2 regions of the Bacillus cihuensis genome follow, and region 1 is predicted to be linked to the other one. Evidence: riboswitches for the same ligand, from Rfam matches in the RefSeq annotation. Region 1 holds a riboswitch; the other holds the start of a gene.
The links. Region 1 has a riboswitch for glycine ahead of gcvT (glycine cleavage system aminomethyltransferase GcvT). Riboswitches for the same ligand answer to the same signal wherever they lie in the genome.
Positions count from the first base shown of each region.

Region 2: linked by a shared signal. The riboswitch ahead of V179_RS0102080 (MFS transporter) and the one ahead of gcvT (glycine cleavage system aminomethyltransferase GcvT) in region 1 are both predicted to bind glycine.

Region 1 covers NZ_KI632495.1:1,407,817-1,413,540, reverse strand. The annotation lists gene V179_RS30060 (YqzE family protein) at 17-193, shown strand; gene V179_RS0112615 (YqhG family protein) at 333-1,127, opposite strand; gene V179_RS0112610 (DEAD/DEAH box helicase) at 1,105-2,790, opposite strand; glycine riboswitch at 3,132-3,219, shown strand; glycine riboswitch at 3,223-3,308, shown strand; gene gcvT (glycine cleavage system aminomethyltransferase GcvT) at 3,372-4,478, shown strand; gene gcvPA (aminomethyl-transferring glycine dehydrogenase subunit GcvPA) at 4,492-5,724, shown strand, end outside.
Region 2 covers NZ_AYSD01000010.1:464,217-469,940, reverse strand. The annotation lists gene ahpF (alkyl hydroperoxide reductase subunit F) at 1-1,225, shown strand, start outside; gene V179_RS0102080 (MFS transporter) at 1,447-2,847, opposite strand; glycine riboswitch at 2,973-3,053, opposite strand; glycine riboswitch at 3,057-3,157, opposite strand; gene V179_RS0102075 (M20 family metallopeptidase) at 3,894-5,078, opposite strand; gene V179_RS0102070 (carbohydrate kinase family protein) at 5,092-5,724, opposite strand, start outside.

The sequences.
Region 1 (5,724 bases):
AAACTAGGTGATGTCTATGTCTACAAATGATTATATTAAGTATTTAACCCAGCAATTCGTCACATACTTCGAAGTTCCGAAATCTGTTCGAAAAGAACAACGCAAACATAAAAAAGAAAATAGACCAACATTTCTGAGTCAATGGTTTGGAATTATCCCTTTTGCAATAAGCATGCTATTAAAAAGAAAATAAACGAAAAAGGTTGTCCTATTAGGGTCTGTTCTCATTCTCTATATATTGTTTATCGTGCTATGGATATATCATATAAACAAAATATAGTAGTTGAGGAGTCTTGACCTTTATGGTACAACCTCTTTTCGTTTCAAGAAAACTAAATCGCTTGGTTGGATAAGTAAAATAATCCGCCATTGACAATAGAAATGGTAATATTCGGTTCATAACGATTTTGTAATGCTTCCTTTTCGGTATAGTAGCTCTCAGCTTTGTCTTCCATATCTTGATAAAAATTTTCAAGTAACCGTAAATCATCTTCCCATCGCTCAATTGCTCTTTCAGCCCAAGTATGATCATCTCCTTCAAATGTTCGCCGAATATATGAATCAAGTCTGAGCAGACCGCTTTTTGGTTTGATGAGCGGCGATAAGGTAAATGAGTAATCTGGAATTTTCGGAGTTACTTGTATTTGTAAAAGTTTTTCATGAAACTGTTCAACGATTTCTCCTGTGATTAAATTTAAGCCTGCAGACAACAGGATATCCTTCTTGCGATCACTTTGATAGGATATTTTTGCATTGATAGAAAGCCATGGATATAAAGGATTTTGAGCAGGACCTGACTGGATAATTTCCTCGTATAAGCGGATAAATCCGGCAAGCTTTTTCGTAGACGCAAAAATCTGATGAAGTCGTTGTGAACCGAAATGGATCAATTCTCCTTTTAAGTCAGCAGGTGCCTGCTGCGGATCTGTTATAAGAGTGAGCTGAGATGGGTTGGGAACGCCACCGGTTTTTTCAAGGTAGTGCCAGTAAAAGGGACGATTCATCAATTCCTTATCGAGTTCAATTGTTAACTGAATTGTTAAATATGCAGGGTGATTTTCTATGATTTCACAATGATTCGCTTTGAAATAGGTGAGCAAAAAATCATGAATTTCCTGTTGCTGCATGAAGATTTCCCTCCTTCATTTCTTGGGCAAATTGAATCATGGACGAAAGATTATCCATTTTGATTTTCATCTCCCCTTCTGATTTTGATCCTTCTACTACATCCACTAAGTAATCTTCAATATTGCCGATATCTAATTTTGTTAAAATATCATCTAACTCGCCAATTACTTTTTCAAATAAATGAATTTTTTCATAGAGAAGTTTCAAAATATGTTCTTCCACTGTATTTTCTGTAGCGAAATTATAAATCATGACATCTTCCGTTTGACCGAGCCGATGTACCCTGCCTATTCGTTGCTCGAGACGCATCGGATTCCATGGTAAGTCAAAGTTGATTAGATGATGACAAAATTGTAGGTTGATTCCTTCACCGCCGGCTTCTGTGGCAATCAGTACTTGAATTTTATTTTGAAAAAGCTCTTTCATCCAATCTTTTTTACCACGTTTAAATCCGCCGCGAAAAGGCACTGAGCTTATGCCGTTTTGCTGTAAAAACCATTGTAAATAAAGTTGTGTAGCTCGGTATTCCGTAAAAATAATGACTTTATCATTGATTTTCTGTATTAATTCCAATGCCTTCTCTGCCTTTGAATTGCGTTCAACCTGCTTTGCTGTTTCAAAGAGACTATTCAACTTTTCTATGAATTCAGGTGCAGGATTTTCATGTTTTTGAGACATGTTTTTTAAAGTGGTAAAGACCGCTTCTTTGCTACTGCAAGCTTCTCTTTGGAGGGTTAGGCTGGAAAATGAACTTCCTGCTCCTTCAGAATGCGGTCGGAATGCAGTTATAGCATCATATAATGCCTGCTCATTAGGTGAAAACTTAATAATAATTGTTTCAACATGTCGTTTTGTCCACTCGATTCCAGTATCAGCACGGCGATTTCGAATCATGACCGTGTTCACTAGCTTCTTTAGGTGCTCATCTTCATAAATCGTCCGACCTTTTCCTTTATACTTCTCTGAAAAAAGAGCAGCATTCCCTAAATGTCCGGGCTTAAGAAGGGAAACAAGATGGAAGATTTCTTCTACCTTATTTTGAATGGGTGTTGCGGTTAACAATAGGCAGAATTTCTTTTTTAAACTTTGAACAAATTCATAGTTTTTCGTTTTATTATTTTTTAATTTATGGGCCTCGTCAATAATGATTAAATCGTATTCTTGTTTAAAAATGATGTCTCTATGTGGGTTACGCTTTGCTGTATCAATTGATGATACGATGCAATCACATGAATCCCATACATAGCTCTTTCTCTGAACAACAGCGGGAATATGAAATTTTGTATTTAACTCGAATGCCCATTGTGAAACGAGTGAAGCTGGAACGAGAATGAGTACTTTTTTTACTAGACCGCGAATCATATATTCTTTAATGATTAAACCGGCCTCGATTGTTTTCCCAAGCCCTACTTCATCAGCCAAAATCGCTTTGCCATTCATATTCTCGACAACTTGTCGGGCGGCTTCAAGCTGATGAGGAAGTGGTGTTAGCTGATTAAGGTGATGAGGTGCTTGCAATCCTTCAAATTCTGGAATGGCCAGATGTTTTTCCGCTTGAACGGCAAGCTTATACAGTTCCCAATTCGCCCAGGGACCATCATTCTCCACTTTATCTAAAAATTCTTCTGACCATTCATCATCAAATGTGATTTGAATTTGCATAAACAATGCTCCTTTCTAAACAATTAAAGGTTAAATACGAACGTTAATAGGATAAAATATAATAAAAGTTAGGATTTTACGAAAAATGATTGCGATTCAAGCATTATTAATGGTAGTATGAACGTAAGTGTTAAATTTTGAAATTTTCTATCAATAAATATAATTTTTAATTGAAAGAATCCCACTGTTTTATTACTATAGTAATAACGGTATTCTAAGTGTTTGGCGGAAGTAGCCTCATTTACTGCGAATTAAAAAAATGTGTAAAGTCGGCAAAGACCATTTTTATGGTGCAACCCTTATTTACATAGTATGTGCAAAAAAGATAATATTATATGCGGATGAAGGCTGGGGGAGAGACTACAATTGTAGCGCCGAAGGAGCAAGCTTAGCAGCGAATCTCTCAGGCAAAAGAACCCTTGTTGGACGCAACTCTGGAGAGTGTCTAGAAGCAGAAGCTTTTAAGACCACCAAAGGGGAAAGCCTTTTTAGGTAAACTTTCAGGTTTCAGGACAGAGAAAAAGCTTCTAAGGGGCTACTCTGTCTTTTTTTATGCCCTAAAAAATGTGAGGAGGCGTAGTATGACTGAATTAAAAAGGACGCCATTATTTACGATCTATGCAGATTATAGTGGTAAAACGATTGACTTTGGTGGCTGGGAGCTGCCAGTCCAATTTTCTGGCATTAAAGAAGAACATGAAGCAGTACGAACAAAGGCAGGCTTGTTCGATGTTTCTCATATGGGAGAGTTTGTTGTAAAAGGAAAAGGAAGCACTGACTTTTTACAAAGAATGATTACGAACGATCTTCTCAAGCTTGATGTGGGGCATGCGCAATATGCCGCATTGTGCTATGAAAATGGCGGTGTTGTCGATGATTTAATTATTTATAAGAAAGCGGAAGATGACTATTTATTAGTTGTGAATGCTGGCAATATCGAGAAGGATTACAATTGGCTGCACGAACACTTGATTGAAGATGTTGAACTGACAAATATCTCAAATGAAGTAGCTTTGCTTGCTCTTCAAGGCCCTGCGGCTGAAAAAATCCTTCAGAAATTAGCTGTAAACACGAATTTGAGTGAGATTGACTTTTTTACTTTCAAAGAAAATGTGGAACTTAATGGAGTCTTGGCTCTCGTTTCACGCACAGGGTATACGGGGGAAGATGGCTTTGAAATGTATTGTAAAAACGAAGACGCAAAAACTCTCTGGAAAGCGATTCTTGAAGCAGGTAAGGATGAAGGCGTTCTACCAATCGGTCTAGGTGCTCGTGATACGCTCCGGTTCGAGGCGAAGCTTCCGTTATATGGTCAAGAGTTGTCACCTGATATTTCGCCTATTGAAGCGGGAATTGGTTTTGCTGTCAAAGTTGACAAAGAGGCTGATTTCATTGGTAAGTCTGTTCTTTCTAAGCAAAAAGAACAAGGTGCACCTCGTAAGCTCGTCGGCATCGAAATGATCGAACGCGGCATACCACGTCATGGCTATTCTGTTTACTACGGTTCTGAATTGATTGGCGAAGTGACAACTGGGACACAATCGCCCACATTGAAGAAAAACGTCGGTCTTGCCTTATTGAAAAAAGAGTATACAGGGATTGGAACAGAAGTTGAAGTTGAAATTCGTTCCAAACGTGTGAAAGCGGTAGTGGCTAAGACACCATTTTATAAACGACCAAGAGGATGAGGGGGAGAAAATCATGACTAAACATCGCTATCTACCGATGACTGACAAAGATCAAAATGAAATGTTAGATGCAATTGGTGTTTCTAGTATAGATGAGCTATTCAGTGATATTCCACAGAGTGTACGTTTCCAAGGTGAATACAAGATTAAACCTGCTAAATCAGAACCCGCTCTTTTAAAAGAGCTTACTAAATTGGCTGGGAAAAACGCTGATGCAAAGCGGTATGCTTCATTTCTAGGTGCTGGTGTGTACGATCATTATCAACCAATTATCGTCGACCATGTGATTTCTCGATCTGAATTTTATACAGCGTATACTCCATATCAGCCGGAGATTTCTCAAGGGGAGCTTCAAGCAATCTTTGAATTTCAAACGATGATTTGTGAATTGACTGGCATGGATGTTGCCAATTCTTCTATGTATGATGGTGGAACTGCTCTTGCTGAGGCAGCGATGTTAAGCAGTGGACATACAAGACGTAAGAAAATCTTGATTTCTAACACGGTTCATCCTGAGTCTCGTGATGTTGTTACGTCATATGCGAAGGGACAGCGAGTTGAAGTGGTGGAAATACCTCATCGTGATGGCGTAACCGATTTGGATGCACTAAAAGAGTTAATCAGCGATGATATTGCGGGAGTCATCATTCAATATCCAAATTTCTTTGGACGCATTGAACCTTTGAAAGAGATTGAAAAAATCGTTCATGAACAAAAGTCGATGTTTATTGTTTCAAGTAACCCATTAGCGTTAGGTGCCCTAACGCCACCTGGAAAACTAGGTGCTGATATCGTTACTGGGGATGCTCAACCATTTGGAATTCCTGCGGCATTTGGCGGACCACACTGCGGCTATTTTGCAGTTACAAATAAATTAATGCGTAAAGTTCCAGGTAGACTTGTCGGGCAGACCGTTGATGAGGATGGCAAACGTGGTTTTGTATTGACACTTCAAGCTCGAGAACAACATATTCGTCGTGATAAAGCGACTTCCAATATTTGTTCAAACCAGGCGCTAAATGCTCTCGCTGCCTCTGTTGCTATGACGGCACTCGGTAAAAAGGGTGTAAAGGAAATGGCTATACAAAATATTCAAAAAGCTCATTATGCGAAAACAGCCTTACAAGCTAAAGGAATCGAAGTCGTGTTCGAAGGACCTTCTTTTAACGAATTCGTGATAAAACTTCCAAGATCATATCGGGAAATTAATGATCAATTGTTTGCAAAAGATATGATTGGCGGTTAT
Region 2 (5,724 bases), on a different contig from region 1:
AGTTGATCAGAAAGTCATTGATCAAGTAAAAAGCATTAAAGGCGAACATCACTTTGATTCTTACATTAGCCTGACTTGCCAAAACTGCCCGGATGTTGTCCAAGCACTGAACTTGATGAGCATTATTAATCCTAATATTACTCATACAATGATCGACGGTGCAGCATTCAAAGAGGAAGTAGAAAGCAAAAACATCATGGCCGTACCAACTGTATTCCTAAATGGCGATTCATTCGGAAGCGGTCGAATGGCCCTAGAAGAAATTCTAGCGAAAATGGGGAACGCCCCAGATGCCTCAGAGTTTGCTGATAAAGATCCTTACGATGTACTCGTTGTCGGAGGCGGACCTGCGGGTGCAAGTGCGGCAATCTATGCTGCACGTAAAGGAATTCGTACAGGGATTGTTGCGGAACGCTTCGGCGGTCAGATTTTAGACACTGCTTCGATTGAAAACTTTATTAGTGTTAAACACACTGAGGGTCCGAAACTCGCTGCAAGTCTTGAGGAGCATGTGAAAGAATACAACGTTGATGTGATGAATTTACAGCGTGCCAAACGTTTAGAAAAGAAAGACCTCATCGAAATTGAACTGGAAAACGGAGCTGTTCTAAAAAGCAAAACCGTCATCCTTTCAACAGGTGCTCGTTGGCGCAATGTTGGTGTTCCGGGTGAAAATGAATTTAAGAATAAAGGTGTAGCATATTGTCCACATTGTGATGGTCCATTGTTTGCAGGAAAACACGTAGCCGTTATTGGTGGCGGAAATTCCGGTATTGAGGCAGCAATTGATCTCGCTGGGATTGTGAAACATGTAACAGTTCTTGAATTTAATCCTGAGCTTAAAGCTGATTCTGTACTGCAAGATCGTCTTAACAGTCTGCCAAATGTAACTGTCCTAAAGAACGTTCAAACAACAGAAATTACTGGAACTGATAAAGTAAACGGTATTTCCTACGTTGAGCGTGAGACTGGGGAAGCTCAGCATATTGAATTGGCGGGAGTATTTGTTCAGATCGGACTTGTGCCAAATACGGAATGGTTAGCTGAGACTGTTGAACGTAATAGAATCGGTGAGATCGTTATAGATAACCATGGAGCAACGAACATACCTGGAGTGTTCGCTGCTGGAGACTGCACGAATAATCCATATAAGCAGATCATTATTTCGATGGGATCAGGTGCGAATGCAGCCTTAGGTTCATTCGATTATCTAATCCGAAATTAAACCACCATTTTATTATAAAAGGGCCGTTGAAATTACTTTTTAACGGTCCTTTTTCTTTATTCACCTTAAAAGATCCCGAATTAATAACCTCAGTTACTTATATACGGTTCATCGTAACACGCCTAAATGAGATTTACTTTCTACCTTTATTTCCAATATACCACTATTACTACATTTTTCCCCACCATTATCTTGTTTTATGGTGCATGACTCAATGTAATTTAAGAAGCTTTCCTCACTTTCATTGATTCCCTGACACCTTTTTTTGGAATCGCAGCTACTATAGCTAGTAAAGCTAGTCCAGCAAAAATAGCATTTGTCAATAACCCCATACTTGCAGCCACTTCCATATTTCCAGCCTTTTCAACTACACTATAAACAGTAACAGATATCGCTAATCCGAATGAGTTTCCAAGTGTACTAGACATTTTATAAATACCAGCTGCCTCTCCTGCTTTTGCTGCCGGTACATTGTCTACTGCTGTATCCGTAGATGGTGTCGCATAAAGGCCAAGTCCAATCCCATACACGGTAAAACCAATAAATACAACAATGGAATAAATCGCATTTGGTAAGAATGTTAATGTCATTAAGATAATTCCAACGATCACTAAAAGACAAGCTATGACCATCGGCTTTCTTGGACCACTTCGTTGTAATATTTTTTCACCAATACGAATCATCGCTAATGTAGCAACTAAATTGCCAATTGATAATAACCCAGATTGAAAAGAACTGTATCCTCTTGCCATTTGAACATAGGTATTCGCAACAATAAGTGCTCCCGCTACACCACTTATTAAAAAGTTTGACACAGTAGCCCCAGTAAAATATTTATTTTTAAATAAAGATAGATCGATAAATCCGTTAGATTTCCCTTTTACAAGTTTTAAAAATATCCAACCACCTATGACAGTGGTAGCCATTAACGTTAACGAAAGAGGGCTTGTCCATCCGAAGGCATCTCCATGTGTAATGACAACATTCAAAGCGACCATCACTAATAAAAAGATAACAAAGCCAGGAAAATCAAATTTTGCTGAATTGCTTTGTTCCGCTTTACTCTCTGGTACATCTTTAATCAAAAACATAGATAGTAAAGTGAAAATAATGGAAAATATAAAGATCCAGCGCCATCCCATATACGTAGCAATTAAACCTCCAGCTAATGAACAAATGCCTATGCCGCCCCAAGATCCAAAAGACCAGTAACTTATGGCTCTTTGTCGGTCTGGGCCGTCAAAATAGGTTTTCACCAAAGCAATCGTTGCAGGCATAATACACGCTGCCGAGATGCCTTGAATCACACGCCCAATAATTAAGAGAACCGTCTCCTGTGCAAATACGAGACAAAGTGAACCAATTATATTTAATAGTAAACCAATAGTTGTAATTTTCTTGCGTCCAATTCGATCAGATATTCCTCCAGCTGCTACAATAAACATGCCTGAAAATAAACCGGATAAACTAATTGCTGTATTCAAAAGTCCCATCGAAATGCCCATATCTAACTGAACTTCAGGCATCACATTTATGAGTGACTGTGAGAAAAGCCAATAAGTAAGCACCCCAAACACAATCCCCGTCATCATTCTGTTATTACCTTTATAGCTTGTTTCCATGGTGAACCACTCCTTTTTGGTTAAATATCCATTAAACTAACTATGTCTCTACAGTGATGATGAACGTGTAAATTATGCAGGCACAACAAAAAGGACAGAGAAAAACAGTGTTTTTCTCTGCCCTTCTCTGTCCTTTTACCTGAGAGTTTAGCTCAATAGAGCCTTTCCCCTTTGGTGACGTATCGATTCATACGCTCTCTCCAGAGGTGTGTCCAGCTGCAGTTCTTCTACCTGAGAGATTCGCTTCAAGGGTCTTATTGAAGTTTGCTCCTTCGGTGGCTTATAATAAACACTCTCCTGCAACTTTCATCCATCTATGATTTCTATATTTTCTGTATATTCTGTATTTATAGAATAATTTCAAAAGTCGATCGTGTCAACTAAAATCGAAAACGCTTTCAAAATCTATTGTCACTTTGACGCCCAGAACAATCGTTTCACAAGACGTTCCACGGATAGATATGGAATATTGCTGTGAAAAAGGATCTTTCAGATGGTAACCGACCAACTAATAGCAACTTTCGGTTTACTTTCTAATACCCCATTAAAACTTTCGTGATGGAATATTGTCCTTGTTAGCAGGTTATGTTGCCAATAATACAAAACAGATAACTCCCCTAATAGTAATTAGAGGAGTACATCAATGATCTCTTACCTATAGAAAATAAAGGAGACCGGCAACATCCAATCTCTTATCACTTATTAAAAACTTTAGGCTCTTTTCGTAAAGATTGTTGTTTTTTTGCAAGAAACCAATTCGAACAGATGTTGATCTTCGTTACAGGTGCGAGACTCCTGCGGGAAAAGCGTGTAGAGGGAGACCCCGCAAGTGCAAAGCACTGAGTAGGCTTCTGAGACCGCCCGCGGAAAGCGAGTACCTGCAACGGAAATCAACCCGGGTTATTAGTGTAAAAATGATTGAAAAGCAACAAAGTATGTGAAAACAGCCAAACTTTATCTTTATCCATCCAATTACTCTTTTTCATATCGCTTAATACTTCTTGAGTACAAAATATACTTCACTTTAATTCGAGTTTTATATTCTTCTACTTTAAATAATTAATTGCGAGAGAAATATAAAACCGTATGGAGTCTAGATATTTTTGTATGTCAACCCATTCATCGGGCTGATGAGCCACTGTAGGCTCTCCTGGTCCACAGATTAATATTGGAACATTTTGAAGATGATTCCTATAGATAGACCCATCTGTATAATAATTAACTCCCCCTATATTGGGATCGTTTTGCAAATATGATTGCGCTTTATCCAAAGCCAAATGAATAAATGGATGATCGGGCGCAGTATATACAGATACTAAGTTGTTTATGACATCAATTTTATAAGAAACGTTCATTTCCTCAGATACTTTTTGTAAGAGTTCATTTATTTCCCCAACAATTTCCTGATGATTTTGCCCTGGTACAGTTCGAATATCAATGGTAATTTTGCACTGGTCAGGCACTACGTTAGGACCTACTCCGCCTTGAATCATTCCTATATTTAATGTAGAATCGCCTAAAATATCATGACGTTCATAACGAAGATCATAATTGTTTAATTTATTTATAAAATGATTGATAGCCAATATTGCATTAATCCCATGAGACGGCATTGAACCGTGAGCTGTTTTACCAAACATAGAGATCTCAAGCCAAAGTGCCCCTTTGTGTGCAACAACCACCTGATTTGAGGTAGGTTCACTAATTACAATAGCTGTAGCTTGGTCAATTTGACCTTTTTTAACTACTTCTCTAGCACCAATACAATTTACTTCTTCCCCAACCGTTCCAATGAATTGTAGGTTTCCACTCAATTTTATTCCTGCTTTTTGTATACATTCAATTGCTAAAATCATGGCAGCAACTCCACTTTTCATATCTGAGGAGCCACGCCCGAATATTCGATTTTCTACTTGTTTGCCCTCAAAGACAGGAAAATTCCATTCTACATTTCCAACGGGAACAGTGTCAAAATGACCACTGTAAATCAGTGTTTTTGAGTTATTAGTTAATTGATCTTCACTAGAATATGAAACAATTAAATTTTCTCTATCTTCCTCAACAACATCAGAATGGATCAATAACCCAGATTCACTTAAACGAAGGCTTATTAAATCAGCTAGTGCTTTTTCCATCCCAGGTGGATTTATTGTGTTTATTTGAATTAATGATTGTAAAAATAATATTGCATCATCCTCATCAATTTGTTTAAATACATTTTCTAATTCCAATATAACTCCCCTCCTATTCAAGTGTAAAAGGCAGCCCTTTTCGAGAACCAATCTGAGATACTACCCTACCTCCTAAGTTAATTCCTGTCTGTAAAATCAACTCCTGTGGCCATTCTCGTATGATTCCATATAGTGCACCTACTGCAAAAGCATCGCCTGAACCAGTTGAATCTATTGCTTCTACCTGTAGAGCGGGTAGCTGTATTCGTTTGTAAGTTCCTCCTGAGAAAACACTTGAAAGAGCTCCCTCTTTACCTAATTTAATAAAAACTTGCTTGATACCTAATTCGTGTAGCCTCCGAATGGAGTAATCAATATCTTGTTCTGGAAACAAATCATTTAGTTCAGAATGATTGAGAAACAAAATATCTGTTTTCGACAGTATGGGCAGTAAATAAGACAAGCCCTTCTTAGTTAATAAAGTACTAGGATCTAAAGATATCTTCAGATCAATATTCTCCTCTTTCCATCGAAAGAATGATTCAGCGACTTCTAGATATGGACTACTTAAATGTAAATGTGTAATTTCCTCATAAAATTCCTTTGGCACGTTTTTAAGATTATAGTTTACATTCGCACCTGGATAGGTATACATGGTTCTTAAACCAGAACCATCTACTAATGCCATTGCCGTTCCTGACGGTTT